DNA from 4 places in the Sphingomonas sp. BL-S-05 genome. Region 4 is predicted to be linked to each of the others. Evidence: predicted binding sites of a transcription regulator. Region 4 holds the regulator's gene; each other region holds the start of a gene.
What was found. Region 4 encodes LexA, which represses DNA repair genes until DNA is damaged. Its sites were predicted from a motif close to GTTCCNCNCTTGTTCT; they were not measured.

Region 1 (7,854 bases), on a different replicon from region 4:
AGATCCACTGGATGATCTCTTCGCGGCGCTCATGCTCGAAATCGACATCGATGTCGGGCGGTTCGCGCCGTTCGCCTGACACGAACCGCTCGAAGAGCAGTTCATGTTTGATCGGATCGATCGAAGTGACACCGAGCACGAAGCACACGCAGCTATTGGCGGCCGAACCGCGCCCTTGGCAGAGGATGCCGCGCCGGCGTGCCTCGCGCACGATCGAATGGACGGTGAGGAAGTAAGGCGCATAGCCGAGCTCAGCGATAAGGCGCAGTTCATGCGCGATCTGGTCGCGGTACGCCCGCGGCACGGCGCCGTCGAACATCCGCTCGACCGCCTCACCCGCCAGCTGCTCCAGCGCTTCTTGCGCAGTAAGCCCTTCAATCACCCGCTCATGCGGGTATTGGTAGGCCAGTTCACCCAAGTCGAAGGTGCAGAGCCTGGCAATGTCGACGCTGGCCTGCAGTGCGTCAGGATAGTCGCGGAACCGGCGGACCATCTCGTCTGGCGATTTGAGCGCCCGGTCCGCGTTCACCTCCCGCCTATAGCCGAGCTCGTCGACGGTGCATTTCTCGCGCACCGCCGTGACGACATCCTGCAGGAGCCGTGCCTCGGGTGCGTGGTACAGCACATCGCCGGTGACGACGGCGCGCACGCCCGCACCGCCCGCCTGCCGCGCCAGCGCATCGATACGGACCGCATCGTCCGGCCGGCGGCGCTGGAAAAGCGCCATGTAGCCTCGACGGCCATAGACCGCCTTCAAATCCTCCAGCGCTGCCAGATTCTCTTCGTCCGCCTCGTGCGGTAGCAGGAGGGCGATCACGCCCTCGGACCATGGTTGCAGGTCATGCCAGTGAAGCAGGCATGCGCCCTTCCCCGCCCGGGTCTTGCCGACCGTCAGCAGCCGCGTGATCCGCGACCAGGCAGGCCGGTCGGTGGGATAAAGCAACAAGCGTCGTCCGCAGGACAGGTCGACACGCGCTCCCGCGATCGAGCGGACGCCGGTCGCCTTTTGCGCTTCCCAGGCGCGGACCACGCCACCAACCGTGCCGATGTCGCTGACACCAATCGCCGGGTAGCCGAGCAGCGCCGCGGCCGCGAACAGCTCTTCGGGTGACGAGGCGCCGCGCAACAGCGAGAAGTGCGTCAGCACCTGCAGCTCGACATAATGGGTCATCCAAAGACCCCGTGCATCCACCACGACAGATCGCCGGTTTCGTCCTGGAAGCCGTCGCCACGCCGGAAGACCCAGTAGCGCCCTCCCTCCTCGTCCTCGACACGGTAATAGTCGCGCACCGCCCAGACCTCGGCGTCACGTCGCCACCATTCGCCGTGGACGCGTTCCGGCCCATCCCCGGCCACGATCTTATACACCCGCCCTCGCCACTCGAACCGGCGAGGTGGCTGATCCGGCATCAGCGCGATGACGCGCGCGAGCGGCTCCGGCCGGCTGAACAGCCGGATCGGTCGTTGCCACTTCGGCCACCTGCCGGGCATGCCATTCGGGTCCGAGCGGGTAACGGCTCGCTCCGGCACATGACTTTCGATGGGCGCGATCCTGAAGACGGCGTGCGGCCCGATCCTGCCCGCGATCACGTCGACCAGACGCGCTGGGTCCCGCACCAAGGTGTCGCCTGCGAGGACCGCGCCGAGATCAACCGCGTCGAGCGGTTCCGTGTGAGGTGCGACCAGCCAGAACTGCTCAAGCCCCATGCCGGGATCGATCCGCTCGATCCGTAGCTTCAACAGGCGCAGAAGGTGCGGCACTTCGCGGGTTGGTCGTGATGTGCCGATGGCGACCACCTGCTCGGTGCCGTCGACGCGAATGCCCGTCAGGCGCAAGGCGCGGGCCCCCAGCCCCCGCGCCTGCAAAACCGTCGCCAGGTCCTGCAACAGGTCACCCATGACCTGTTCGATCGCCTCGGCCGTTCCGATCGGCTCGAGGAGGCGCCGCTCGACGACCGGCACCTCTACGTCTTCCACGGGCGTAATTGGCTCGGCAACAGCGCCAAGCGCCTGATCAAGCCTCGTGATCGTTGGCAGACCGAGCCGACGCGCCAGCGGCCCACGGGCGACGGGCAGCAGATCCGCGATGGTCTCGAACCCAAAACGCTTCGCAGCGCTTAGTGCACTGGGCGTGAGGCGCAGCGCCATGATCGGCAACGGCGCGATCGCATCCGTGACCGCGCCTGGCGCAACGCGGATCAGCTCGGTCCGGCCAAAGCGCGCGAGCGCATGCGCGGCACCGGAGGTCTCGGCGACCGCCACCCGCGCCGCGAAACCTGCCCGCTGGCAGAAGGCGAGCAGCCGCCTGCAGAACCGCTCCTCACCGCCATGTAGGTGGGCGCAGCCCGTAAGGTCGATCCAAAGACCATCGCTAGGCGTGACCGCGACGATTGGTGACCAGCGTCGCACTGCCAAGAGCGCCAAGCGGTCAAGCACCGTGGCATCCGCCACCGGGTCAGCCGGGCGGAAATCGAGGTCCGAGACGAGGGCGCGCGCATGGGTTGCGGCCATGCCGGGATGCACGCCAAGGGCGCGCGCGCCATCACAGGCGGCAACTACCTCTTCGCGTCGACCGACCTTCCCGATCAGCGCCAGCGGTGCGTGTTCAAGCGGCTTGGCAGCAGGCACGCTGATCCGCAGCGCCGGTGTCGTCGCCTTATAGGGATGACTGGCTGCTTCGGATCGACGCCCGAGCTCGCGCATGGGTGGTTGCGCGTGGGTCGGCAGGCCAGCGATCTGCGTCTCGACATCAGCGCGCGATGGCATGCCTTCGCGTGCCCAACGCGCACCAGGCCGCCAACCGCCGCCCCGCGGCACCGAACAGGCACCCGGATCGTCGTCTACCGGCAGCGTGAGGACAGGCCGGTCAGGCTGCCGCGAGGCGAACCGTTCCAACCGCCTTAGCCTGTCGATGGCAAGGTTCGGCAGGAACAGCGAGACGACCCGTCTCATCGCTGGCCTCCACAATCAGCGAGAAACCCTCGCCCCCGCGCTGACGCGCGCATTCCACCGCCCATCGCGCGCGTCCCACCCCCGCGACGCCGAGCCGCTCGGATGGTGCCGCGCCGATCCGCCAGCGCGTCCACGCGGCCGACGGCTCGGCAAGCGGATCCGCGTTGAGGCCGCGTCGTCGCCTGAGCAGTAGGACTGGCATATCCGCTTCTGCCGCGACCAGCTGCAGTCGGCGGGTAGCGACCATCGAGATCTTCGCCGCCTCTCCTACGATCACTGAAGGCGTGCCGTCGCGCACCGCGTCTTCGATCACCGCCAGGAGCGCCGCGTCATCGCGCGGCTGCGCATAGATCACGCTCGCAGCGGGAAGCCCGGCTTGTTCGAGTGCCGGAGCATACAAATCCATCCGGCAGCTCGCCCAGAAGACCAGTCCGCCCCGCACAGCCGCCTCACGCGCGGCGATGCCGGCGAGGAAGAGGGTCGTGGCGGCATCATCGACTAAAGCGACACTCGGCGCGCTCGCTTCATGCAGCGCGCCTGCCCGAAGCCCCCCCGCCCCGAGCCTTCGATCGATCACGTCGATGCCGAACGGCATGACCCGGTAGTCGGTCGCTGGCGTGGCGATCGTCCGAAGATCCGCTATGCCGGGTGCGGTGGAATGAAGGGCGGCGGGCATATGGGCTAGACTCTACGTGTTCCATTTATGTTCCATTACTAAGCCGCTTTGGTCAAGGTGAGATCCGCTCGCCTTACCGATTTCAGCGCGACGAAAGCCGGTAGCGTCCGCCTCCCATAGCATCCGCTTGACCCGCCCCGGTGTTGCATGTCCGTCGGTCATCGGTCAGGGTCCCGCCGTTTTTTCAACGGAGCACGAACACCATGAACATCGGCGAACTGACCAAGGGCGTAGCGACGGCAACTGGCGCAAGCGAGGCTGACGCGAAGAAGGCGGTCACCGCTGTTTTCGACCAGATCGCTGAAGCAGCCGCAAAGGGTGAGGACGTCTCGATCCCCGGGTTCGGCAAGTTTGCAGTTAAAGATCGGCCGGAGCGTCAGGGCCGCAACCCTGCAACGGGCGAAAGCATCACGATCGCAGCGTCGAAGAAGATCGGGTTCACGGCTGCCAAGGGCCTGAAGGACAAGCTGTGAGGTAAGCGGGCGTCGGCGAACCAAATCGCTGGCGCGAACGGGAGGGGTGGATGTGCAATCGGTATCGACTGACGGCGAAGCAGGCTGAGGTCGCGGCGACGTTCGGCATCCGCCCTCCCTATGAGGTCGATGAGACCTTCCCCGTCGGCGACATCTTCCCGACGGGCAAGAAGACACCGTTCTACGGCGCGGTCATCGTTTGGGATGGTGCCGATCGTCGCATGGAGCGTATGGAATGGGGCGTTCCAACGCTGGTGCCGAGCAAGCGGGACCCGGCGGTAAAGCTGACCAAGTACGTGACGAACGTCCGCAATCTCAAATCGAGCTTCTGGCGATCGATGTTGACCACGCCGGCACGTCGCTGCCTGGTACCAGTCACGTCGTTCTCCGAATATGGGTCTGTGCCGGGTGAAGACGGCAAGAAGCCCCTTCATTGGTTCGATGTACCAAGTCGGCCTGTTTTCGCCTTTGCTGGCATTTGGCGGCCGACCGAAAGGGGCAACGCCTATGGTTTCTTGACCACTGAGCCGAACGCGGTGGTCGCACCAATCCATCCCAAAGCCATGCCGGTCATCTTGCATGACGACGATCACGATCGCTGGCTCAACGCTCCCTGGGATGGCCTGCGGGAGCTTGTCGCACCCTACCCGTCACAGCTTATGCGGGTCGGTACTGTCGATAGGCTGGTAGGAGCTGTGCATCTTATTTGACCCAAAGGCGGTCGTCAGGGACCCAGGGCCCCTTCCCACTTTCCGCCGGTCGTTCACCCGATTTCTACAGTCCTCCAAACCGAATCCGCCGCTGCATACGTGGTCGCCGCTGGGCTTGTAGTGGGGCATTGGGAGCTCCAGCTTCGATCACAGGCCGGACGCGGTGCGCGGCCCATAGGGGCGCGGGTTCGTTATTGAGCCGAACGATCTTAACTACTGATCCCCCTATCCCCTGCTCAATCGTGTAGCCGACATCTTGGCCAAACGAGATGGCAACCCCGTCGGTGATGCGCTGCCCATCTTCGATAGAGCGATCGTGTCGCCATGATAGGAACGGCGCGTCGAGCAACCCTTTTACCAACATGATTTTAATAAAAACTCTTTTTTTAATGGTGTAGGTAATCAGTCCTGTGGTATCAACGCAGGGCATGGCGCGGCTGTGCAAGCGCACCGGTGACGAACGTCGGGCGCAATGATCAAAAGGGGATGGATATGAAGGGAATAGCCTTTAAGCGTGCAACGTTGCTCCGCTTGGTTGCCGGTGTTTCGGTCATCGCGACGATCGGTCATGGCGCCGCCTTTGCTCAGGACGTTCAGACGGCAGAGCCGGCGACTACGGATCTTGCCACCGAAGATCAGCCGGTTGACGACATCGTCGTCACTGGTATCCGTGCAAGCCTCGCCAATGCGCAGGAGATCAAACGCCGCGCCGATACCGTTGTCGATGCAATCACCGCCGAGGACATTGGGGCACTTCCCGATCGTTCGATCAACGAGGCGCTCCAGCGCGTCCCTGGCGTATCGATCGATCGCTTCGCTGCACCAACCGACTCACAGCACTTCTCCGTCGAAGGTTCGGGCGTTCAGATTCGTGGCCTGACCTACACCCGTGGCGAGTTTAACGGACGCGACACGTTCGCTGTCAGTGCTGGGCGCGACATTGGCTACAACGACATACCCGCCGAACTCGCCGGTTCAGTGGAAGTGTTCAAGAACGCGACCGCCGATCTGATCGAGGGCGGCATCGCCGGCACCGTGAGCATCAACACGCGCAAGCCGTTCGACAGTAAGGAGCGTATCGTCTACCTCTCGGGTGCGATGAGCTGGGGCGACTTGGAACAGCGCGGCGAAGGATCGTTTGCGGGTCTCTTCAGCAACCAGTGGACTGTAGGCGACGGACATCGTCTTGGTCTGTTGGTGGGTGGGAGCTACTTCCAACAGCGCAGCCGCGCGGATTCTATCTTCGTCTCTTCGTTCCTGCCGCGCTTCAACGCGCCCGACGACGGCGTGGACGGTTACGCACCGGATGGCACTGATTTTCAAGGATCGCAGTTCGACGGCGTCACCTGCGACGGCAACAACCCTAATGAAGGCCGTCTCATCAACCAGGGCACGCCCTACCAGATCCGCGTATGCGATAATTTCCCTGTCCCCGCTGGCTTCGACACCGTCTATACACCGAGCGGCGCCGGCTTCCGCCAGCAAAGCTTCAACACCAAGCGGAACAGCATCACAGCTGCCGCACAGTTCGAAACGGCCGACAAGCGCCTGATGTTGACTGCCCAATATCTGCGGGCACAGTCGATTGAAAGCTGGGTGGACCGGACGGTAGAGCCGAACATCTACTACAACGACATCGGCAACACGTATCCCGCAGGCTACATTGATCAGCCGGGCTTCCCGTTCAATCCTCAGGCCAACTACACCTTTAACGATGACGGCGTGTTCACGTCAGGCACCATCGTGCGGCGCGGCAATCTCCAGGCTCGCAATACGCCGAACAATCCTTGCGTCATTCCGAACAACGGCTTCCCCTACACCTCCACCTACTGCCCGTACGAGCAGTTCGTGAATCCAGGCGGCATCAATACCTCGTCGACCAACCGCTACTTCTATTCGAAGTCGACGAACCAGGATGCAGCGATCAACGTGAAGTTCGCGCCGAGCGACCGCCTCCGCTTCAACTTCGATGCGCAGTACGCAAAGTCCGAAGCCGAGGGTACCGACGACATCGTCGACATATACACGTTCTCGAACGTGTCGATCGACCTGACCGGCGGCCTGCCTAACGTCAGCTTCGTCACTCCAGGCTTCGATACGGCAAGCTACTTTGGCAACTCGGGAAGCTGGTTCTACAACAATGCGTTCAACAACCGCTCGATCAACGACGGCGACGAGTTCGCGTTTCGTGCCGATGCCGAATATGACGTGTCGGACGATAGCTTCTTGCGCAAGGTACGCTTCGGTAGTCGTTATTCGGAGCGGCAGCAAACGGTGCGTACCAACGACTACAACAACTGGGGCTCGCTGTCGGCAACGTGGACAGATCAGGGTCCGCGCTTCGCCTCGGTGACGCCGGACGCGATCAGCACCTACAATTTCGACAGCTTCTTCCGTGGTGCCGCGAGCGTACCGAGCGTGCCCTCAATTCGCGAGGACATTCTCAGCGATCATGACGCCCTGACCGCGTTGCTGCGCAACGCAAAGGACCCGTCAGGTCAGTTCTCCTACACCCCCTTGGAGGATCGCCAGCCGAACGGAATCGGTTCGCTGATCGAAGGCTATTTCCAGCCGAATGAAGTCTACGTGAACAGCGAAAAGACGATTGCTGCCTACGCCCGAGCCGACTTCGGCACGGAGTTCGACGGCGGGGCGCGTCTTTCCGGCAATATCGGCGTGCGCTGGGTTCGAACGACCGACGAGGCCGTCGGCGCGATCAATTTTCCTCAGCGCAATCAGGTGCTGCCGAATGGGTTCGCAAACTTCGCAGAATATTGCGCTCGCCAGACGCAGGTGAACCCGAATACCGGACAGGCACCGCCTAGCTCGCAGGTTCCAGCACTATGCCGGCCCGGCGTTACGGCCGAGCAGCAGGCTGCCGCGCTGGCCTTCGCCAACGGCGCGTCGGTACCGCAGGTCGCAGCGCAGACGTTCGACGACTGGCTGCCGAGCTTGAACCTTCGGTTCGACGCCACCAATAAGTTGACGTTCCGCTTCGCTGCGTCGAAGGCGATCAATCGTCCCAATTTCGGTGATTTGCGCA
Region 2 (7,854 bases), 780 kb from region 4:
CTTTGCGTCATCGCCCGCTTCGTAGAGGACGGCGGCGGCAAGGCAGTCGGTCGCGCGGGTGCGGTTGTCGACGTCACCGGTAAAGCGGAACGGCCGCGCCGCCGGATTGGGACCGGTAACGAACGGCACCTTCGCATTGAAGACACGGGCGTCGTCCGGCTCCAGCGCACGATATTCGATCGGTTCGACCGGGGGAGGGGGTGCTTCGGGCGACGGCGCTGCCGCCTGCCGCCGTTGCTCCTTCTGTTGTGCGGCAGCGCGGTTCGGCGGGGTCGACCGGATCAGGATCGCGGGCACGGCGACCGCCGCGACCGACAGCGCCACGAGGACGCCGTCGACCGCGATCGATCCGCTGCCGATCCTGCTTCGTTCGACCACCGCCGCGTCGCTCATTGTTCGGGCAGGAAGTCGGGGACCGACAGATAGCGTTCGCCGGTGTCATAGTTGAAGCCCAGCACACGGACGCCATCGGGCAAATCGGGCAGCTTCTGCAGGATCGCCGCCAGCGTCGCGCCCGACGAGATGCCGACCAGCATCCCCTCTTCGCGCGCCGAGCGTCGTGCCATGTCCTTGGCCACACCGGCATCGACCTTGATGACGCCATCGATCGCGCGGGTGTGGAGGTTGGCGGGGACGAAGCCCGCGCCGATGCCCTGGATCGGGTGCGGACCCGGCTGCCCGCCCGAGATGACCGGCGAAAGGTCGGGCTCGACCGCATAGACCTTCAGATTCGGCCACTGCGCCTTCAGCGTCTCGGCGACGCCGGTGATATGGCCGCCGGTGCCGACGCCGGTGATGATCACGTCGATCGGCGCATCGGCGAAGTCGTTCAGGATTTCCTGTGCGGTGGTACGTACATGGACATCGATGTTCGCAGGATTTTCGAACTGTTGCGGGATCCACGCATCCGGCGTCTCGGCCGCGAGTTCATGTGCGCGCTCGATCGCGCCCTTCATCCCCTTTTCGCGCGGGGTCAGGTCGAAGGTCGCGCCATAGGCCAGCATCAGCCGGCGGCGCTCGATGCTCATGCTCTCGGGCATGACGAGGATCAGCTTGTATCCCTTGACCGCCGCGACCATCGCCAGCCCGACGCCGGTGTTGCCGCTGGTCGGTTCGATGATCGTGCCGCCGGGCTTCAGGTCGCCCGATGCCTCGGCCGCCTCGATCATGGCGAGCGCGATGCGGTCCTTGATCGACCCGCCGGGGTTCGACCGTTCGGACTTGATCCAGACCTCGGCATCGCCGAACAGCCGGCGGACGCGGATATGCGGCGTATTCCCGATCGTTTGCAGGATGGTATCGGCCTTCATGGCTGGGTCTCCTTAGCCGTGACTTCGAGATCTTTGGGGGGCGTGAAGCTACGCGCGGCGCGCAGTTCGGGGAAGAGTTTCGACCAGAGCATGGTGACGCCGATCGCCAGCACCCCGCCGCCCGCGACGGCCACGACCGGCCCGACCAGCGCGGCGAGGAAGCCCGAGCGCGCCTCGCCCAGTTCGTTCGAACCCGATACGAACAGGGTCGACACCGCACCGACCCGCCCGCGCATCGCGTCCGGCGTGTGCAGTTGGATCAGCGACTGGCGGACATAGACCGAAACCATGTCGGTCGCCCCGACCACGAACAGCGCGGCGAGTGCCAGCAGCACGGCAGGCGCAAAGTCGCTGCCGATCGCCGCCTGCCCGAAAAGCGGGAGCAGCAGCGGCGCGGACAGGCCGAACAGCGCGGTGGCGGCGCCGAAGCCCATGACCGACAACAGCATCTTGGCGCCGACCTCCTTCGACAACGGCTTCACCGCGAACACCGCGGCGACGACCACCGCGCCCAGCGCTGGCGCGGCGCGGAGATGGCCGAGGCCGTCCGCGCCGATCTGCAGGATATCGCGGGCATAGATGGGCAGCATCGCCGTCGCTCCGCCCAGCAGCACCGCGAACAGGTCGAGCGAGATCGCCCCGAATACCAGCCGGTTACGCCGGACATAGGACAATCCGTCGAGCATCTGCCGCCACGGATTGGCCTTCCCGGCGATCACCGCGCGCGGGATCGGCGGGATCAGGAACAGCATGGCCAGCCCGAACAGGAACAGCCCGGCCGACACCGCATAGGGGACGTAATGGCCGGCGGCATAGAGATAGCCGCCCATTGCCGGCCCCAGCACCGATCCGCCCTGCCACGCGATCGAACTCATCGCGATCGCCGTCGGCAATACGGCTGCGGGGACCAGATTGGGGGCGAGCGCCTGCAACGCCGGCCCGGCAAAGGCGCGCGCGACGCCTAGCATCGCCGCGACGAAGAACAACCACGGCAGGGTGATGCCGCCGCTATAGGTCAGCCAGGCGAGCAGCAGCGCGCAGCTCCCCTCCAGCGCAACCGATCCGCGCGCGATCCAGCGCCGGTCGATCCGGTCGGCGACCCAACCCGCTACCAGTGACAGGACAAGCAGCGGCAAAAACTGCGCCACGCCGATCAACCCAAGCTGAAACGCCGATTGCCGGATCGTCATCGTCTCGCGGGCGATGTCGTACACCTGCCATCCGATGACGACGACCATCGCGATCTGCGCCAGCGTGTTCGACAGCCGGGCGAGGAAATAGGCGCGAAACGCGGGGATGGCGAAGGGGTGCGGGGACGCGGACATGGGGTGGGGGTTTAGGTCCGCTGTTGGGCCGGGGCAATGCAGATCGGCTTGGGGGGTATTGGTTTGGGCTTTGGCGGCGTCATCCCGGCCTGCGCCGGGATGACGCCGGTCGTTACCGCCGCCCGAGGAACGACAGCAGGTCGTCGGTCAGCCGGTCGCTCTCGGTCGCGAACAGCCCATGCGGTGCGCCGTCATATTCGATCAGTTCGGCATTCGGCAGCGCCTTCGCCAGCGCGCGGCCGGTCGCGTCGATCGGCACGGTCTGGTCCGAGGTGCCGTGGATGATCAGCGTCGGCACGGTGATCGACGGCAGGTCGGGGCGGAAGTCGGTGGTCCCGAACGATTCGGCACAGGCCAATGTCGGCTTGAGACCCGCGAGCATCGCCGTGTTCCACGACAGGTCGAGCACTTCTTCGCTGACCGGGCTTGTGATGAAGCCGACCCCGTAGAACTGGTCGAAGAAGGTGCGGAAGAATTTGGGCCGATCCGCCTTGATGCTATCGGCGATTTCCTGAAGCTGGTCCTGCGGCATGCCATCGGGATTGTCGTCGGTCTGCAGCATATACGGTACGACCGACCCGATGAAGCCGACCCGGCTGACGCCCTTGCCGTCATGGCGCGACATATAGCCCGCGACCTCGCCCCCGCCCATCGAGAAGCCGATGAGTGCCGCATCGTCGCTGACGCCGGTTTCGGCCATTACATCGGCCAGATCGTCGGACAGGCTGTCGTAATCATAGCCCGACCAGGGCTGATCCGACCGGCCGAAACCGCGCCGGTCATAGGCGATGACCCGATATCCGGCATCGGCCAGCGCCATTGCCTGTGGGTCCCAGCTATCGGCCGACAGCGGCCAGCCATGGATCAGGATGACGGGGCGACCCTGTCCCCAATCCTTTACGAACAGGTTGGTACCGTCGCGGGTCTTCACATAGGGCATCGATCAATCCTTGTCCGGGAATGGCTCGAACTGAACGACCGACATGCGCGCGGGTTGCCTGTCGCCGCGCCTTCGTACGGCGCATCAACCGCGTGGAACGATCCCCAGTATCGGCGAAGCGGGTCGGCCGCGCTCGGCATCCTGCAACATCACCGAGTAGCGCTCCGCCATTTCGCGATGGACGCGGCGTACTTCCGGGAGCAGCGCGTTGTCCGCGCGTGTCCGGGCCTCGTCCAGCCGGCGGCGGTAATATTCGGTATTGTCGATGATCGACATCGGAACCTCCTGACGGTCCGTAGTTTGCCGATCGAACAATATAGCAAGATGGAAATCGGGTCGCTGACATACGTTAAGCACGGCTTTGTCGCGCACCGACACATCAACCTGGCGTCACGAAACTGTCGAGCACCCGCTTCGGTCCAGCGCTCTCGAACTGTACTTCCAGCTTGTTACCCTCGATCGTCTCGATCGTGCCGTAACCGAATTTCTGATGGAACACGCGTTGCCCGGTCGACAGATCGCTGCGCCCTTTATTGCCGAGGCTGATCGCGCTTGCCCGTGCCTCGACCACTCGCGACGGAGTGGTGGTGAAGCTCGACCCTTGCGATGCGGCGCGCTGCCAGCCCGGACCGCGCCCCGTCCCGCGCGCGACGTCGGCGAACGGGTCGGCCCGCTCGCTCCAATTGGCACGCCACAGGCTCTCGCCACCCGCCATGGTGGTTTCCGTCTCGATATGCTCGGGCGGAAGTTCGCCGACGAACCGCGACGGCAACGACGAATTCCACTGACCATAGATGCGACGATTGGCGGCATGGAACACCACCGCCAGCCGCCGCGCGCGGGTGATCGCGACATAGGCGAGGCGACGCTCTTCCTCCAGCGACGCGGTGCCGCCTTCGTCGAGCGAACGCTGCGACGGGAACAGCCCTTCCTCCCAGCCGACGCAGAATACGGTGTCGAACTCCAGCCCCTTGGCGGCATGGATGGTCATGATCGTGACCTTCGGCTCCTCCGCCGACGCCTCATTGTCCATGACCAGCGAGACATGTTCGAGGAACGCACCGAGCGACTCATATTCCTCCATCGCCCGGACGAGTTCGGTCAGATTCTCCAGCCGCCCGGCGGCCTCGGCGGTCTTCTCCGCCTGATACATGGCGGTATAGCCGCTTTCGTCGAGCAACTGCCGCGCCAGTTCGGCATGGGGCAGGCTCTGCGCCATGTCGCGCCAGCGTGCGAAGTCGCCGACCAGACGCCCCAGCGACTTGCGCGCCGCGCCGGTCAGTTCGTCGGTGTCGAGGATTCGCGCGGCGGCGGTCATCAGCGAAGAGCCGGTAGCGCGGGCAAAGCGGTGGACGGTCTGCACCGCCTTGTCGCCCAGTCCCCGCTTGGGCACGTTGACGATCCGTTCGAAGGCGAGGTCGTCGGCGGGCTGGTTCACCACGCGCAGATAGGCGAGCGCATCGCGGATCTCGGCGCGTTCGTAGAAGCGGAAGCCACCGACGATCCGGTACGGCATGCCGATGCCGATAAAGCGTTCTTCGAACTCGCGCGTCTGGTGCTGTGCGCGGACTAGGATCGCGAACTGGTCGAGATTCTTGCCGTCGCGTTGCCCGCGTTCGATCAGCTCGCCGACGCGGCGGGCTTCCTCGGGTCCGTCCCACACACCGATGACGCGGACCTTCTCGCCGACATCGGTTTCGGTCCACAGCGTCTTGCCAAGCCGCCCACCATTATGCGCGATCACGCCCGATGCCGCGCCCAGGATATGCGGGGTCGACCGGTAATTCTGTTCCAGCCGGACGATCTTCGCGCCCGGGAAATCCCGCTCGAACCGCAGGATATTCTCGACCTGCGCACCGCGCCACGAATAGATCGACTGGTCGTCATCGCCGACGCAGCACAGGTTGCGGCGTTCCTGCGCCAGCAACCGCAGCCACAGATACTGGACGCTGTTGGTGTCCTGATATTCGTCGACCATGATGTAGCGGAAACGCTGCTGATATTGCGCCAGCACCTCGCGATGCGTGCGCAGGATCGTCAGCACATGCAGCAACAGGTCGCCGAAATCGCAGGCATTTACCGCCTTCAGCCGGTCCTGATATTGCTGGTACAATTCGCCGCCGCGTCCGTTGGCGAAGCGTTCGCTTTCGCCCGCATCGACATCGGCCGGGGTCATCCCCTTGTTCTTCCATCCGTCGATCAGCCCGGCCAGGCTGCGCGCCGGCCAGCGTTTCTCATCGAGGTTCGCGGCGACGATCAATTGCTTGAGCAGTCGCAACTGGTCGTCGGTATCAAGGATGGTGAAGTTGGATTGCAGCCCGACCAGCTCGGCGTGCCGCCGCAGCATCTTGGCACCGATCGCGTGGAAGGTGCCGAGCCACGGCATCCCCTCCACCATGTCGCCGACCAGCCGCCCGACGCGCTCGCGCATCTCGCGTGCGGCCTTGTTGGTGAAGGTTACCGACAGGATTTCGGACGGGTACGCCTTGCGGGTATAGAGCAGATGCGCCAGCCGCGCGGTCAGCGCCGCGGTCTTGCCGGTGCCTGCGCCCGCCAGCACCAGCACCGGGCCGTCGGTAGTCAGCACCGCGTCACGCTGCGGTTCGTTCAGCCCGCGCAGATAGGGCGGATCGGCAGGAGTGGGAACAAGCGACATCGCCGAACAGGTAGGGAACGAAGCCCGACGCCACAAGCAATGAAATTGTTTCGGAACCGTCATCGTCCTGCCATCGACGGTTCGCTGCGTTGCAACAATTTCGGTCTAGCAGCGCGTTGCCGGCGGACGGCGGCGTCCGATTCGTGGACGACTGCTGCCGCGACGGGCACCGAATTCGCAGGAGCTACCATCATGACCATTCGTATCGTCGCCCTCGCGGCGACCGCTTTCGCGTGTCTGACGTCCGTCGCCCATGCCGAGGAGCGCGAAACCGTCTCGGCTCGCGTGTCCTATGCCGGACTGGACCTGACCAAGGCCGAGGACCGTCGCGTGCTCGACGCGCGTATCGACCGTGCGTCGCTCAAGGCCTGTCGTTCGAACGTGCTCGGCCTACGTCGGATCGCCGACGAAAACCGCTGCCGCGCCGAAATGCACCGCGACGGCCAGGTCCGGGTCGCGCAGTTGCAGCCGGTGACTGTCGCCAGCGCGAAGTAAAGGGTGCGGTTCGCCACCCCGGCCCCGGTGCCGGGGGCGGCTATATGAATAGTTGCGTAGCGTTGCGTGTTCAGGAAACCTTCTTGCGCAACGGTGCCAAATCGTTAGGCGGGGGCATGACAAGCCTCCGCCCAATGCTGGCCCATCGCCGCATCCTGATCGCCAGCCTGATCGGGACCTCGGTCGAATTCTACGACTTCTATATCTATGCGACCGCGGCGACCCTCGTCTTCGGATCGCTGTTCTTTCCGTCCGAAAGCGCGTCGGCGCAGTTGATGGCCAGCTATCTGTCCATCGGTCTCGCCTTTGTCGCGCGGCCGCTCGGAGCGGTCGTGTTCGGCCATTTCGGCGACCGGCTCGGCCGCAAGTCGACGCTGGTCGCATCGTTGATGCTGATGGGCGGATCGACCCTGCTCATCGCGTTCCTGCCGACCTATGCACAGGTCGGTTGGGTGGCGCCGCTGCTGCTGTGCACGCTGCGGTTCGCGCAGGGTCTGGGGCTGGGCGGCGAATGGGGTGGGGCGGCATTGCTCGCGGTCGAGAATGCGCCGCCCGGCTGGCGCGGACGGTTCGGCATGGTCCCGCAACTCGGCGCGCCGGTCGGCTTCATCGCCGCCAACGGGCTGTTCCTGCTGCTTGGGCTGACCCTGTCCGAGGCCGACTTCCTCGCCTGGGGCTGGCGCCTGCCGTTCCTGTTCAGCGTCGCGCTGGTCGGGCTGGGTTTGTGGGTCCGGGTTAAACTTACCGAAACCGCCGCATTTGCGCAGGCGCTGGCGCATGAAGCGCCGCCGAGCGTCCCGATCGCCGAACTGGCCGACAGTCACTTGCGCGCGACCCTGGCCGGCACCTTCGGCGTGATCGCCTGCTTCGCGCTCTATTATATCGCGACGACCTTCGTGCTCGGTTACGGCACCACCACGCTCGGCTATTCGCGCGGTGCGTTCCTGCAGACGCAGCTGGTCGCGATCCTGTTCATGGCGCTGGGCATTGCGCTTGCCGGCTGGCTGTCGGACCGTTCGACGCCGACGCGGGTGCTGGCGGGCGGCTGTATCGGCGTGGTGCTGGCGGGTGGCCTGCTCGGGCCGATGATCGGCGGCGGATCGTTGTTCGTCATCGGGGCGTGGCTGT
Region 3 (7,854 bases), on a different replicon from region 4:
CCGAGGCACTCTGCATGACGCACAACATCCTCTCCCTGCTGTCCCTGTTAGCGCTGGCCGGCTGCGGGCAGGCGCCCGCCGGAGCTGCCGCACAGCCCCGCCCGGTCAAACCACTCGTCGTCGGGACGCCCGCCGCGCCTGTGGTGGTCGAACTGTTCCAAAGCCAAGGCTGCTCGTCCTGCCCGCCTGCCAACGCCAACGTGAACGCCATTGCGGATGCGCCGGGCGTGCTCGCCTTATCCTTCGCCGTGACCTACTGGGATCGGCTCGGCTGGAAGGACACTTTCGGCTCCCCCGCCTGGACCGCGCGGCAATGGGACTATGCGCGTGCCGCTGGTCGCCCACAGGTGGCGACACCGCAGGTGATCATCAACGGCGGGCCCACTATCGTTGGCAGCAATCGTGCCCAGCTCGAAGCGGCTATACAGCGCGCCGGCCCTGCGCGTGGCGGTCCTGCCATATCGGTGCGCAATGGAGCCCTGACTCTGGCTGCCGGCAAAGACGTTCCATCGACGATCTGGCTGGTCCGCTACGATCCGCGGACGGTCGAGGTGCCGATCCGCGCCGGAGAGAATGGGGGGCGGACGCTCCCCCACCGCAATATCGTGCGGGAATTGGTAAAGCTGGGCAATTGGTCCGGCGCGGTGACGGAGTTGCCGCTGCCCAGCGCACCCCGCGGGCTGAGCTCCGCCGTTCTGGTGCAGCAGGGTACGGGCGGGCCGATCACCGCAGCGCGCAAGCTGTAAGCCGTTGGCGGTGCCGTCCGCGGCTGGGGATCGGCCGAGTTAGCGAGGCTGCACATCGGCCGACGATATTTCATCGGCCGTGTAACTCCGGCCGGTCAGCGATCGAAGTTGGGATTATGATGATGGGAATTTTCCACTCCATGCGCTCGACACGCCGGACCGGCGCTTGGGCAGACCACCCGGATGCAGGCCCCGGGTTACAAAACCCTCGCGACTATCGGCACGAAGCCGATGGTGTGCGGTACCGAGGAGGCTGCAGATGATCGAGCCGCTATCGACTTCAGCCACCGAGACCCGCGAGCGTGCAGAGCACGGCGGCGAACTGGTGTACCGGCATCGATTGCCGACAAGGCTTTGGCATTGGACCAATGCGGTGGCGATCATCGTCCTGCTAATGAGCGGGTTGATGATCTCGAACGCCCACCCGCACCTTTATTGGGGTGAGTATGGCGCGAATTTCGATCAGCCGTGGTGGTCTCCGCCGCGCTTTCCGGGCTGGGCAACAATCCCCTCAACATACAATCTGGCGCTTGCTCGCCACTGGCATCTGTTCTTCGCTTGGATTCTCGCGTTTGGCCTGCTTGCTCATCTGGTCATCAGTCTGGTCAACCGGCACATCCAGCGTGACCTGACGCTACGGCGCAGCGAACTTGCTCCTTCCCACCTCTGGCAAGACGTGAAGGATCATGCGCGCCTAAAATTCCCCACTGGTCAAGAAGCGCTCCGGTATAACGTCCTACAGAAGATCGCGTATATTTCGATCGTATTCGTCGTTATCCCGCTGCTGATCCTGACCGGGCTGAGCTTGTCTCCCGGATTCAACGCAGTCATGCACTGGCCGCTCGATCTTTTGGGCGGTCGCTCGTCGGCCCGCTCTCTGCATTTCATTTGCGCTGGTATCATAGCTGCGTTCATCGTCGTTCACCTGACTTTGGTGCTACTGGCGGGTCCGATCAACGAGGTCCGTTCGATGTTGACCGGCTGGTTCCGAGTGCCACCCGATCCCGACAAACATATCGCCAAGCTCAAGCGGACCTTGGACACGCAATGACAACGATTCTCACACGCCGCGCTCTTGTCGGCAGCCTTGCAGCCGGCGCCGGCACGATACTCTCAGGCTGCGACCGTCTAGGGCAAAATGAGCAATTTCGCGCGCTCCTCGCATCCGGCGAGCGGGGCAACTATGCCTTTCAGAGGCTATTGCAGGACCGGACGGCGCTAGCTGAGGAGTTCGCTCCTTCGCAGCGCTCGCCCGTTTTTCGAGCGAATGGCACCCGGATGCCGGGCGGAACCGATTATGCACGGCATCTTGCCGTCAACTTCAACGATTGGCGGCTGGTGGTCGACGGCGCTGTCGCTAACCCGCAAGCCTTTTCGCTCGACCAGATCAGGGCGATGCCGACCCGAACCCAGATCACACGTCATGACTGCGTGGAGGGCTGGAGCGCGATCGCGAAATGGCACGGTGTGCCCCTAAAGCTGTTGCTGGATCGCGCAGGTGTCAGTCCGCAAGCCCGTTTTATCGTGTTTCATTGTGCCGACCCACAGACCAACGGGACCATGTACTATGAATCGATCGACCGGATCGACGCCGTTCATCCGCAGACGATCCTGGCTTGGGGGATCAACGACCAGCTGCTTCCGGTCCAGAACGGCGCGCCGTTACGTCTCAGGGTAGAGCGGCAGCTCGGCTATAAACACGCGAAATATGTCCAGCGGATCGAGGCGGTCCCAAGCCTTGCCGGCATCTATGGCGGCAAGGGTGGGTATTGGGAGGATGCTGCAGGATATGAGTGGTACGCAGGACTCTGAGAGATCGCGATCACACGATAAATTTCTATGCTGGCGGTGGTTTGGACGTTGAACGTGTCCGACATTCCGCCAGCGAAAGCTGACATTCCCGTTTCACCATCCCAAACGGGACGATCGTAGCCAGCGCGGTTCGACGGGTTCGGTCGTAAACGTATATCTGCGCCCGTTCAGTGCGCCGCCCGCCGTTCGCGAAAACCTTCCTTTCTGACGACCTCGCGGGCGGGCCATGACGACAACGCATTTCTGCGGCCCGCCGCTTGTCAGAACTGTTCTGGAAACCTGCTTCGCAAAAGCGCTTGCCGGCTACGGGTTTGGAGAGCCCATTGGCACGGAGCGTGAGCACAACGCCCCGTTTGCAAGCAGCGCCGGATGATGGCGAGCACACTGGCAGATAATTCGAGCAGGACGCTCCCCGCCAGTGGCAGAAAGCGTGAGCAGGAAATCAGGCTGTTTGCGAGCACACGCCGCTACGATTGCAAGCGCCTACAGCTATTCCGCACGGTTGCGCCAGTACGGCGCGAAGGATGGGCGAGTGATGAAGCTGGCAGCGGCCTGCCGGCAGGCAGGCTATCGCTATTGATCTCACCGCGCGATCGGCACCTGATCGATCCGCGTGGTCCAGGACGGGCTCTTGAAAGCACGCTTGGTGTCGTAGCTCTTCTGGCCAAAGCCCTCGGAGGCAAGCCGCATCGTGTTGCGGCCGAACCGCCCGTTGAGCCCGTCGATCGCGGCGAGCAGGGCAGGGGATCGCGGATCGGGCACCGCGAACAGGTCGGCCTGGTGCGCGGTCATCGGCTCCAGCCCCTCGAGCATGACGCCGCACTTGGTGTAGACGCCGCCAGTTTCGTACATGACATCCGCCATGCGGCCCGCCATACCGCCGATCACGCGCGGATCATTGGTCGCCGGCGACAGCCGCGCTATGCGCGAGGCGGACGGCGCGTTGGGCTTGAACCGGCTTCCGTGGGCAAAGGCGATCAGGCGGGTGGCAGCGAGATCCTGCGCGCGGATCTTCTCGGCCGCGCGGACCGCGCGGCGCACCATCGCCTCGCGCAGCGCCGCGACCTCGCGCACCGGCTCACCGAAGCAGCGGGTCACCGCGGTCGCCTTGGACGGGGGCGGCTCCGGCTCGAAATCGGTGCATTCGACGCCGTTCAGCTCGCGCACGAGCCGCTCCAGCATCACCGTCCCCACGTCGCGCGCGACCTCCGGGGGGAGGGCGGCAAGATCGGCCGTCGTCCTGACGCCGAGCGGTCGCAGCCGCTCGGTCATCGCTCGCGCGATGCCCCAGACCTCCTCGACCGGCCATTGCGCGAACAGGCGCCGCCGCAGCTCGATGTCGTGCAGGTCGACCACGCCCTTCCAGACCTTCTCCGACGCCTTGGCGAGGGCGTTGGCAACCTTGCTCAGCGTCCGGGTCGGGCCAAGCCCGATGCGGATCGGCAGGCCCGTCGCACGCTTGACGGCCGCGATCACGCGGTGCGCGGCCGCCACGTCGCCCAGGCCGTTCGGGAGCACCGGCAGGCGAAAGAACGATTCGTCGATCGAGTACACCTCGACCGTGCAACTGTGCTCGGCGAGGACCTGATTGAAGCGACGATTCATGTCGGCATACAATTCGTAGGAACTGCTGCGGTATTGGATGCCATGCTCGCGGACGATATCACGAATCTTGAACATCGGCGCACCCATCTTGATGTGCAGCGCCTTGGCCTCCTCGGAGCGCGCGATGGCGCAGCCGTCCCCGTTACTCAGCACGATGAGCGGTTTATCGCGCAGCGACGGGTCGAATACCCTCTCCGACGAGCAATAGAAGTTGGAGACGTCAGCGATCGCCCACATGGCGGTCAGCCCTGCAGGTTGCGCACGGAGGCGCGGACGACGCCCCACACTTCGACACTCTCATCCGCGATCACCGCGTCGTAGCGCATCCGCGCGTTGCGGGCCTCGAGGACCGGCTTGCCGTCGCGCCAGACCAACTGGCGGATCACGAAGCCCCCGTCGACCACGGCGATGACGATGCGGCCGCTAACCGGCGTGGCGTCGCGATCGACCACCACCACGTCGTCATCATAGATTCCAGCGTCGATCATGGACTGTCCGCTGACCCGGAACACGAAGCTGGCGGCGCGGTCGAGGCGCAGCAGCGCCACGAGATCGATCGCGGTTTCCTCCCAGTCCTGGGCAGGCGAGGGGAAGCCAGCGCCGGCCGCGCTCACCACCCTCAGGCGAAACGCTGGCGGCAGATCGGCGATCGGCATCGGTTGGGACAGGGGAATCACACACGCGGACATGCGCGCATGATATGCTGGATAAGAACATGAAGGGAACGAGATTTTCCTTTTGTTCTCATTTCGCATGACTCATAGAGTCATGGATGCCGATCCGCCCCGAAAACCGCTGGCTGTACCCGATCGACTGGCCGCTGCTGTCGGACCAGATCCGGTTCGTGCGGGCAGGAGGGCGCTGCGAACGCTGCCGGCGACCGCATCTTCGGCACGTCGCGCATCTGGGCGATGGGCGCTGGTGGGATAGCGAAGCGCGATGCTGGCGATCGGGAGAGGGGCGACGGGTGAAGGTCGGCGACCTCTTCGCGCTCGACGTCGTGCGGATCACCTATGTCGTGCTGGCCTGCGCGCATCTGGATCATGATCCTGGCAATAGCGCGCCGCGCAATCTCGCCGCGCTATGCCAGCGATGTCACATGCTCCACGATGCCGAGGAGCATCGCTGGCAACGCTGGTGGAATGCGTTTCGGCTGCGCGCGCTGCAGGATCTTTACGAAGATCCGCGACACGCTCGCGCGCGAGAACGACGGCGCGGCTAACTCGCGACTGACTGGCAAGCCTTAGCTGCGAAAAAGCCACGTCAGTCTCTGCAAGAACGATGCCGGAAATCTGCTAAGCCATTGATTTAACATAAGATATATTATCGAACAAAACAGGTGTAAGCGCTAAGTACAAATGGCACCAGCCCGCTAGATAGAAATGGCACTCTGCGGTGCTATCGGCGGGTCGCCGGTGTCATAGCCGTTCTCGGCAACGAGGACGCGCATTGTATGACGGTGCTGGCGATGAGTGCTGCTGAGATCACCCGTTTCGACACGCTGATGCGGCTCGACCGTGGCGAGATCCGGGTCGCGGACGCGATGGAACTGCTCGGCCTTGCGAGGCGGCAAGTGTACCGGCTGCTGGGCCGACTTCGGGAGGACGGCGCCAGCGGCCTGGTGTCGCGTAAGCGAGGACGCCCTAGCAACCGGCGCTACAGCGACGCTTTCCGCGCCGAGGTGGTTTCGCTAGTGCGCGAGCACTACGCCGACTTCGGGCCGACGCTGGCGCGCGAGTACCTCGCCGAGCGCCACGGCATCGGCCTGTCGTGCGAGACCCTGCGGCGCATCATGCTGGAGGCCGGGCTGTGGCGGGACCGTGCGGCCAAGCGCCCTCGCCCGTACCAGCCGCGCTACCGGCGCGACTGCCGCGGCGAGCTCATCCAGGTCGACGGCTCCAAGCACTGGTGGTTCGAGGGCCGCGGTCCGCAATGCACGCTCCTAGTCTTCATCGACGATGCCACCAGCGAGCTGATGCACGTCGAGATGGTCGAGAGCGAGAGCACCTTCTCCGGGACTGTCAGGAATTTTGTGCGGGAGGCCATAGGATGGAATGGAAGGGACCATCGATATGGCAATCGACAAGGACGTTTTGGACCAGCTTCTGGCTGGTCGTGACCCGCAGGAGCTGTTTGCAAAGGACGGTCTGCTCGACGAGCTGAAGAAGGCGTTGTCGGAGCGGATGCTGTCGGCTGAGCTCGACGATCATCTGGAAAGCGAAGGCGCCGCAGGCACCATCAACCGGCGCAACGGGTCATCGAGGAAGACGATGCTGACGGGCACGTCGAAGGTGACGCTGGACGTGCCACGCGACCGGGCGGGGACGTTCGACCCGAAGCTCATCGCCAAATACCAGCGCCGTTTCCCCGACTTCGACGACAAGATCGTCTCGATGTACGCGCGCGGGATGACGGTGCGCGAAATCCGCGGGCACCTCGAGGAGCTGTACGGGATCGGCGTCTCGCCGGACCTGATCTCGACCGTCACCGATGCGGTGCTGGAGGCGGTTGCCGAATGGCAGGGTCGGCCGCTCGACGCCTGCTATCCGCTGGTGTTTTTCGACGCGATCCGGGTGAAGATCCGCGACGAAGGGTTCGTCCGCAACAAGGCGGTCTACATCGCGCTGGGCATTCAGCCGGACGGGACCAAGGAGGTGCTCGGCATCTGGATCGAGCAGACCGAGGGGGCCAAATTCTGGCTGCGCGTTATGAACGAGCTCAGGAACCGCGGCGTCGCCGACATCCTGATCGCCGTCGTCGACGGCCTGAAGGGGTTCCCGGAGGCGATCAACGCTGTCTTCCCCGAGGCCATCGTCCAGACCTGCATCGTCCATCTGATCCGCAACAGCATGAGCTTTGCGTCCTGGAAGGAGCGCAAGTTCATCGCCCAGGCGTTGCGCGGCGTCTACCGTGCCGAGACGCCCGAGGCCGGCATGGCTGCGCTGGAGGCGTTCGAGGCAGGCCCCTGGGGCCAGAAACACCCGGCCATCGCCATAAGCTGGCGGCGACACTGGGACCAGGTGATCCCGTTCTTCGCCTTTCCCGAGGGCGTCCGCCGGATCATCTACACTACGAACGCCATCGAGGCCCTGAATTCGAAGGTTCGCCGTGCCGTCCGTACCCGCGGCCATTTCCCCGGTGACGATGCCGCGATGAAGCTGTTATATCTCGTGCTCAATCACGCGGCGGACGAATGGAAGCGCCCACCGCGCGAATGGGGTGAGGCCAAAAGTCAGTTCGCCGTAATCTTCGGTGAGCGCTTCGTCATCTAATGACGGTAACCGGCCTCCCGCACAAAATTCCTGACAGTCCCCCTTCTCCTACATGCGCGCCACCCGGACCTATCTCGAGCGGCACGGCAAGCCGGTGGCCTTCTACACGGACAAGCACAGCGCCTTCCGCAACAACACGGCCACGGCGAGGGGTGATGGCATGACCCACCTTGGCCGTGCGCTCGACCGGCTCAACATCGAGCTGATCTGCGCGAACTCGCCGCAGGCGAAGGGACGCGTCGAGCGGGTCAATGCGACGCTGCAGGACCGCCTCGTCAAGGCGATGCGGCTACAGCGCATCTCCACCATCGACCAAGCCAACGCCTTCCTCCCCTCCTACATGGCGCAGCACAATCGTCGGTTCGCCAAGGCGCCGTTCGACCCGCGCGACCTGCACCGGCCGCTGGCCATCCACGAAG
Region 4 (7,854 bases):
TCGCGCCGATCTGCGCCCGCAACCACGCCGCCCCGCGACTGGCGGTCATGCTGGTAATGCTGTGCGATCTTCCGTTGAAGATCGGCCTGGCCTTTTCGGGCCATCCGGTCCTCTGGATGCTGATCCCGCTCTGTTTTCCGCTGTTCGCCAGCATTTGCGTGCTGCTGCGCAACGTCGCGGCCATCATGGCCGATTCGTTCAACGCTGCCGAATGCAACCGCTTCCTCGCCGGACACGACGCGCTGACCGGTCTCGCGAATCGCTACGGCCTCGACGAGCGGATCGCGGCGATGGCCGTCCGGCCGCTGGCGTTGCTGTGTCTCGATCTCGACCGGTTCAAGTCGGTCAACGACCGGTACGGCCATGGTGCGGGCGATGCGGTGCTGGTCGCGGTGGCCGCGCGGCTGCGCGACGCGGCGGGGGATGCGGCACTGATCGTCCGGCTCGGCGGCGACGAGTTCCTGCTCGCGGTTCCCGATCTCGACCCCGCACGGGCCGAAGCGCTCGGCCAACATATCGCCGCCGCCATCACCGACTGCAAGATCGCGCTCGCCGACGGCGACCATGTCGCGATCGGGACCAGCATCGGCTATGCCTGTTTTCCCGAAGACGCGACCTCGGTCACGGCGCTGCGGACCAACGCCGACGACGCGCTCTATGCCGCCAAGCGCGGCGGCGGCGGCGTCCGTCGGCATCGGGCGCCAGCGACGCTCCCCGACGCCGCCTGACGCTTCAGGGGATATCGCGCTCGGCCGCCTGCTGCTGGCGCCGCTCGGCGAACCATTGGCGCAGCATCGCCTGGGTACAGCCGGTCTGGCCGCCGGTGCCGATCACCGAACAGCTATTGGGCCGCGTCGCCCGCGCCGCCTCCATCGCCACGTCGGCACGCTGTGCCCAGCTGGCATCCGCCGACCGTTGCGACGGCGGGTCGCGGAAGCGCTTCGGAATGCGATAGCGTTCATTTTCGTTCAGCCGCGCGCATACCACGATCTCGTCGTCGCTATCGGGCTTGGGACATTGTTCGTCGCCATAGACGGTGGCGTTGCGCACGCGTTGCGGCGGATCGGCCGGCGCATCCTGCGCGAGCGCCGGCCCCGCAATCGCCAATGCCAGTCCCGCCAAAACCCAACGCGCCATCGCCATTCTCCTCGCTCCCGACCATAACGACGCGGTCCGATGAGCGCAGGCTGAACGGCCGACACGTTCGGAGCGTTGCACACCGCCCACGACGCGCTATGGCGGTGCCATGATCCTCGTCATCGACAATTACGACAGCTTCACCTGGAACCTCGTCCATTATCTGATGGAGCTGGGCGTCGAGGTTCGCGTCGAACGCAACGACGCGATGACCGCCGCTCAGGCGGTCGCCAGCAATGCGCAGGGCTTCCTAATCTCGCCCGGCCCCTGCACCCCGACCGAGGCGGGCATCTCGCTCGACCTCGTCGCCGCCTGCGCCGAAACCCGGCGCCCGCTGCTCGGCGTCTGCCTCGGCCATCAGGCGATCGGCCAGCATTTTGGCGGAAAGGTCGTGCGCGGCGGGCTGATGCACGGCAAGACCTCGCCGATCGAGCATGACGGTACCGGCCTGTTCGAAGGGTTGCCCTCGCCCTTCACGGCCACCCGCTATCACTCGCTGATCGTCACCGACATTCCCGACTGCCTGACCGTCAACGCCACCGCGTCCGACGGCAGCGTCATGGGTTTCCGTCACCGCGACCTGCCGATCCACGGCGTGCAGTTCCACCCCGAAAGCATCGCCACCGAACATGGCCACGCCATGCTCGCCAATTTCCTGAAGGACGCGGGCCTGCCTGCGACGATGCCGGCATGACCGTCACGACCCTGCTCCCCGATCCATCGACCCCGCTTAGCCACGAGAGCGCGGCCGAAGCCTTTGCCGCGATCCTCGACGGCACCGTCGGCGACGATGCCATCGCCACCTTCCTCACCGACCTCGCCATCCGCGGCGAGACCAGCATCGAGATTGCCGAGGCGGCGCGCGCACTACGCGCACGCATGATCCCGATCGCGCCGGTCCCCGGTGCCATCGACGTCTGCGGTACCGGTGGCGACGGGCATCACACGCTCAACGTCTCGACCGCCGTCAGCCTCGTCGTCGCCGCATCGGGCGTCCCCGTCGCCAAGCATGGCAACCGTGCCGCCAGCAGCAAGGCGGGCGCCGCCGACACGCTCGAGGCGCTCGGCCTCGACATGGTCGTCGCCGGAGCAATGGCCGAATCGAGCCTGCACGACATCGGCATCGCGTTCCTCTTCGCCGCCAATCACCATCCGGCGATGCGTCGCATCACCCCGATCCGCCGCCGCATCGGCCGCCGCACGATCTTCAACCTGATGGGGCCGCTCGCCAATCCGGCGCGCACCACCCGCCAGCTGATCGGCATCGCCCGCCCCGATTATGCCACCGTCTATGCCGAGGCGATGGAACTGCTCGGCGCCGAAACCGCGCTGATCGTGTCGGGGGAGGAAGGGCTCGACGAAATCTCCGGTGCCGGCCCGACCATCGTCGTTCCCGTCGGCATGACCATGGCCGACCGCATCGTTCCCGAGGATGCCGGCCTGCCCCGCCATCCGATCAGCGCGATCCGCGGCGGCGATGCGGCGCATAACGCCGCCGCCCTGCGCGCGCTGCTCAAGGGGGAACGCGGACCGTATCGCGACGCGGTCCTGCTCAATGCCGCCGCCGCCCTCCTCGTTGCCGACGCCGCAACCGATCTGCACGACGGGGCGGAGCGCGCCGCCGACACCATCGACTCCGGCGCCGCCGACCGCCTGCTCGACCAATGGATCGCCTACGCATGACGATGCTCGACACCATCCTCGCCACGAAACGCGCCGAGGTCGCCGAGCGGAGCGCCCGCGCGAGCATCGCCGATCTCGACGCCCGCGCGACCGAACGCAGCGCTCCGCGCGGCTTCCGCGCCGCGCTCGACGCGAAACCCGGCCATGCGCTGATCGCCGAGATCAAGAAGGCCAGCCCGTCCAAAGGGCTGATCCGTCCCGATTTCGACCCGCCGGCCCATGCCCGCGCCTATCAGGCGGGGAGCGCCGCCTGCCTGTCGGTGCTGACCGACGTCCAGTATTTTCAGGGCAGCGACGACTATCTGCTCGCTGCCCGCGCGGCGTGCGACCTGCCGGTGCTCCGCAAGGACTTCAACGTCGATCCATGGCAGGTCGCAGAGGCACGGTCGCTGGGGGCCGACGCGATCCTCATCATCGTCGCCGCGCTGTCCGATACGCAGATGGCGGAGATCGAGGCGGCGGCGATCGAACGCGGCATGGACGTGCTGGTCGAGGTCCACGACCGCGCCGAACTCGATCGCGCGCTCATGCTCCGCTCGCGGCTGATCGGCGTGAACAATCGTAATCTCAAAGACTTCTCGGTCAGCTTTGATCGCACCTATGAACTGGTCGGCCATGCCCCGGCCGGCTGTACCTTCGTCGCCGAAAGCGGCCTGAGCACCCGCGCCGATCTCGACGCGATGGCCGAACACGGCGTCCGCTGCTTCCTGATCGGCGAGGCGCTGATGCGGCATCATGATGTCGAGGCGGCAACGCGGGCGATGATCGGATGAGCCTTACCCATCTCGATGCCGATGGCAGCGCGCATATGGTCGATGTCGGCGGCAAGGCGGTTACCCAACGCATTGCCGTCGCCACCGGCCGCATCACTATGTCGGCCGAAGCCCTGGCCGCCATCCGCGACGGCCTGGTCAAGAAGGGCGACGTGCTCGCCGTCGCGCGTGTCGCCGGCATCATGGCCGCAAAGCGGACCAGCGACCTGATCCCGCTCTGCCACCCGCTGCCGCTGACCAAGGCATCGATCGACTTCGCGTTCGAGGACGACGCGATCCGTGTCGGCGCAATTGCCGCGACCGAAGGCAAGACCGGCGTGGAAATGGAAGCATTGACAGCTGCTTCCACCGCATTGCTCACCATCTACGACATGGCCAAGGCGATCGACAAGGCGATGGTGATCGAGGGTGTGTGCCTGCTTGAGAAACAGGGCGGCAAGTCGGGCGACTGGCTGCGCGGTTGATCCATCGCGGAAGCCCCTTGTCACCCTGGGTCGCCCCAAACCTCTTTGAAAATGCGGGACGGAGCCAAAGCCAAACCGTACCCCGGCGAAGGCCGGGGTCTAGTTGGGGGACGTGAGTAACCTACGCAAACCCTTCCCAACTGGACCCCGGCCTTCGCCGGGGTACGGCTAGTTTTGTGGATAGATTTGCGGCTTCCATAGTAGCTTCGATACAGTCCCCGATGAAGAAATCGCCTACGCGCCCCCTCTGAAAAGGCCCACCCATGAGCCTCCTCCCCGTCGCCGAAGCCCAGTCCCGCGTCCTTGCGCTCGGCCGCGCCCCGCTTGCCGAAACCACGCCCATCGCCGACGCGATCGGTCGCTTCGCCGCCGCCGACGTCGTCGCCCGCCGTACCCAGCCCGCACGTCCGCTATCGGCCATGGATGGTTATGCGATCCGCTTCGACGACCTGCCTGGACCATTCGACGTCATCGGCGAAAGCGCCGCCGGTGCCGCCTTTCCCGGTGTCGTCGGCGAAGGACAAGCCACTCGCATCTTCACCGGCGCGGCAATGCCGACCGGCACCGATTGCGTGCTGGTACAGGAGGAAGCGACGCGCGACGGCGACCGCCTGCACCTGTCGGGGGAAGGCCCCGTCCGTGGCGGCAATGTCCGTCGCGCGGGGCTCGACTTCCGCGAGGGCGATTTACTGATCGCGGCCGGCGAGCGCATCACTCCCGCCCGCGCGGCACTGGCCGCGATCGCCGGCCATGGCAGCCTTTCCGTCGGTCGCCGCGTCCGCGTCGCCATCGCCGCGACCGGCGACGAACTCGTTCCCGCCGGACAGGCGATCCGCGACGACCAACTCCCCGAAACTAACGGCCTGATGCTCGCCGGTCTGCTCGGCGACCTGCCGGTCGATCGTATCGACCTCGGCATCCTGCCCGACCGGATGGACGCCTTGGTCGACGCCTTTACGAACGTCGACTGCGATCTGCTCGTCACCACCGGCGGCGCCTCGGTCGGCGAACATGATCTGGTCCGCCCGGCACTGGCGGCGGCGGGCGGGACCCTCGATTTCTGGCGGATCGCGCTGCGTCCGGGCAAGCCGATGCTGGCGGGAACGCTCGGGCAGGCGGCGGTACTCGGACTGCCTGGCAACCCCGTATCGTCGTACATCACCGCCTTGCTGTTCGTCCGCCCGCTGGTCGCACGCCTTGCCGGCGCGACCGATCCGTTGCCCCGCACCGTTCGCGCGACACTGGCCCACCCCCTCCCCGCCAACGGCCCGCGACAGGACTATCTCCGGGCGACGCTGGTCGACGGACAGGCATCGACCGCCGCCATCCAGGACAGCTCGATGCTACGGACCCTGGCGCGTTCCGATTGCCTGATCGTCCGCGCGCCGCACGCCCCGGCGGCCGATGCGGGCGACTCGGCGGAAATCCTGCAACTCGCTTGACGGCAAGCAAATCGTTTCCTATTGGTTCCACGTCTGTTCCGACGGAGGACCCCATGCTGACGCGTAAGCAGCACGAGCTGATCTGCTTCATCGATGACCGGTTGCGCGCGACCGGCGTATCTCCTTCGTTCGAGGAGATGAAGGAAGCGCTCGACCTGAAGTCCAAATCGGGTGTCCACCGCCTGATCTCGGCGCTGGAGGAACGCGAATTTATTCGCCGTCTGCCCAATCGCGCCCGCGCGCTCGAAGTGTTGCGGATGCCCGAGCGGCCGGTCGCCAAGAAGGCGGCGGCCAAGCCTGCCGCCGCCCCCCGCCCCACGCCCCAGCCTGCGAACGACGTCATCGAACTGCCGCTGCACGGCCGCATCGCCGCCGGTGTCCCGATCGAAGCGATCGAGGGACAGGCGACGCTGCCCGTCCCCGCCGCGCTGCTTGGTGCCGGCGATCACTATGCGCTTGAGGTTGCCGGGGACTCGATGGTCGAGGCCGGCATTCTCGACGGCGACTATGCGCTCGTCCGCCGGACCGAAACCGCCCGCGACGGCGAGATTGTCGTGGCGCTGATCGAGGATAGCGAGGCGACGCTCAAATATTTTCGCCGCGAAGGCGCGATGATCCGTCTCGACCCCGCCAACCGCAGCTACGACCCGCAGCGCTATCGCCCCGAACAGGTGCGCGTACAGGGCAAGCTCGCCGGCCTTCTCCGCCGCTACTAACCTCCATTCCCTTCCCCGGCGGCGAGGAAGGGAGCGGCAACGCCGTGGAAGGGTGAGAGCGATCTAACCCCTACAAACCGCCTGTTAAGATTCAGTCGCGATTGCAAACGCACCGCGCGCAAGTGTGAACTTAGTGAACTTTGGCGCCCCGCCCGGCTTCTCCAACCGGGCGGGGCCTCACCGTTATTTGCCGTTACCCGGCGCCCATGGAGTCCGTATCGCCTTGTAATAGCTGGCCGGATGCGGCGGCGGCGTTACCCCGGCCGGGATCGGACGGCCCGATACCTCGGCGAAATAGGCGATGCACGCATCACGCCACCACTGCGCCTCCTGCCGCTGAATCGCGAGGAACTGGCTGACCTCGGCAAAGCGCTCCGCATCGACCTTCCCCTCCATTGCGGCCCACTGCGCCTGCATCGCTGCAACCTCGGCCACGCCCCGGTCGTAATGCGCGACCAGCTCCTCCCATAGCGTCCGCCCCGACCCCATTCGCCGGTCCCATGAGACGCGATGGAACCACAGCAGCAGATTTTCAGGCACTGACTTGGGATCGCTGAACTTCTTGGCCAGCACCGGCGCATATTGCGCGGCGGCGTTGCTGCCCGACGGCGTCCGGTCGAACCCGATGCCGTTCCGGTCGGCCTTGTGGAAATAGACCGGGTTCCAGTCCTCCCGTGCCAGATCGTCGACCCACGGCCCCGGCCCGTAATGGTGACCGGTCGCGAACAGGTGATTGAGGCCCAGCGGCATCATGTAATCGACGACTGCCTCGTGCGACCGCATCATCATCGCGACGATCGGCTCGGCCGCCGCCTGCCCCCATGTCATCGCCGCCCAGTCGCGCGCGATCTCGCGCGCATCGCCGTCCGGGTTCCAGGCCAGCCGCCCGAACGCATACCAGTTCGCCTGATCGAATTGCGATCCCGACCAGTTGCGATCGGTGCCGATGTTCGACACCCCCGCCATTCCCGTCAGCGCGCCCGGCCGTACCGGCGTGTCGAGCACGTTGGCGACCGTGGTACCCTTGCGCGGACGATAGGTGTCGCTGCGCAGCACCTCCTGCCACAGGGTCCCGAGATAGACGAGGTGCGTGGCGAACCCCATATATTCCTTGGTGATCTGCACTTCCATCATCAGCGGCGTGCGCGGCATCGCCCCGAACAGCGGATGGAAGGGTTCGCGCGGCTGGAAGTCGATCGGACCGTTCTTGACCTGCACGATCACATTGTCGGCGAACTTGCCGTCGAGCGGCTCGAACTCGCTATAGGCCTGTCGCACCCGATCCTCGGGCTTGTCGTTGGCGTAGACGAACGCCCGCCACATCACGATCCCGCCATGCGGCTTAAGCGCGCGGGCCAACATGTTGGCGCCATCGGCATGACTGCGCTTGTAATCGCCCGGTCCCGGCTGCCCCTCCGAATTGGCCTTGACCAGGAACCCGCCGAAATCGGGAATGCGGGCATAGATTTCGTCGGCCTTTGCCTTCCACCATGCCGCGACCTGCGGGTCGAGCGGATCGGCGGTCTTCAGCCCCCCGATCTCGATCGGCGCCGAGAACCGGGCCGACACATAGACCTTGATCCCCCAAGGCCGAAAAATGCCGGCCAGCTTCTCGATCTTGCCCATAAATTCGGGCTTC

Region 1: a site for LexA is predicted at 3,647-3,662, ahead of ACZ1JS_RS19550 (ImuA family protein). Genes of this name have one in related genera too.
Region 2: a site for LexA is predicted at 6,235-6,250, ahead of ACZ1JS_RS03530 (ATP-dependent helicase). Genes of this name have one in related genera too.
Region 3: a site for LexA is predicted at 4,874-4,889, ahead of ACZ1JS_RS18430 (LexA family protein). Genes of this name have one in related genera too.

The regions. Positions count from the first base shown of each region.
Region 1 is NZ_JBVFVS010000005.1:27,789-35,642, forward strand. It holds gene ACZ1JS_RS19540 (error-prone DNA polymerase) at 1-1,171, opposite strand, end outside; gene ACZ1JS_RS19545 (Y-family DNA polymerase) at 1,168-2,952, opposite strand; gene ACZ1JS_RS19550 (ImuA family protein) at 2,867-3,628, opposite strand; gene ACZ1JS_RS19555 (HU family DNA-binding protein) at 3,832-4,101, shown strand; gene ACZ1JS_RS19560 (SOS response-associated peptidase) at 4,152-4,811, shown strand; gene ACZ1JS_RS19565 (hypothetical protein) at 4,876-5,256, opposite strand; gene ACZ1JS_RS19570 (TonB-dependent receptor) at 5,304-7,854, shown strand, end outside.
Region 2 is NZ_CM145499.1:809,025-816,878, forward strand. It holds gene ACZ1JS_RS03505 (cell wall hydrolase) at 1-393, opposite strand, end outside; gene cysK (cysteine synthase A) at 390-1,310, opposite strand; gene ACZ1JS_RS03515 (MFS transporter) at 1,307-2,635, opposite strand; gene ACZ1JS_RS03520 (alpha/beta fold hydrolase) at 2,748-3,575, opposite strand; gene ACZ1JS_RS03525 (hypothetical protein) at 3,660-3,851, opposite strand; gene ACZ1JS_RS03530 (ATP-dependent helicase) at 3,955-6,231, opposite strand; gene ACZ1JS_RS03535 (UrcA family protein) at 6,424-6,726, shown strand; gene ACZ1JS_RS03540 (MFS transporter) at 6,843-7,854, shown strand, end outside.
Region 3 is NZ_JBVFVS010000003.1:36,764-44,617, reverse strand. It holds gene ACZ1JS_RS18450 (DUF1223 domain-containing protein) at 15-746, shown strand; gene ACZ1JS_RS18445 (cytochrome b/b6 domain-containing protein) at 1,006-1,797, shown strand; gene ACZ1JS_RS18440 (molybdopterin-dependent oxidoreductase) at 1,794-2,558, shown strand; gene ACZ1JS_RS18435 (Y-family DNA polymerase) at 3,141-4,400, opposite strand; gene ACZ1JS_RS18430 (LexA family protein) at 4,406-4,819, opposite strand; gene ACZ1JS_RS18425 (hypothetical protein) at 4,936-5,385, shown strand; gene ACZ1JS_RS18420 (helix-turn-helix domain-containing protein) at 5,617-6,282, shown strand; gene ACZ1JS_RS18415 (IS256 family transposase) at 6,236-7,435, shown strand; gene ACZ1JS_RS18410 (transposase family protein) at 7,488-7,854, shown strand, end outside.
Region 4 is NZ_CM145499.1:1,589,232-1,597,085, forward strand. It holds gene ACZ1JS_RS07290 (diguanylate cyclase domain-containing protein) at 1-728, shown strand, start outside; gene ACZ1JS_RS07295 (hypothetical protein) at 733-1,137, opposite strand; gene ACZ1JS_RS07300 (anthranilate synthase component II) at 1,247-1,831, shown strand; gene trpD (anthranilate phosphoribosyltransferase) at 1,828-2,820, shown strand; gene trpC (indole-3-glycerol phosphate synthase TrpC) at 2,817-3,593, shown strand; gene moaC (cyclic pyranopterin monophosphate synthase MoaC) at 3,590-4,057, shown strand; gene ACZ1JS_RS07320 (molybdopterin molybdotransferase MoeA) at 4,321-5,499, shown strand; gene lexA (transcriptional repressor LexA) at 5,553-6,215, shown strand; gene ACZ1JS_RS07330 (alpha-glucuronidase family glycosyl hydrolase) at 6,399-7,854, opposite strand, start outside.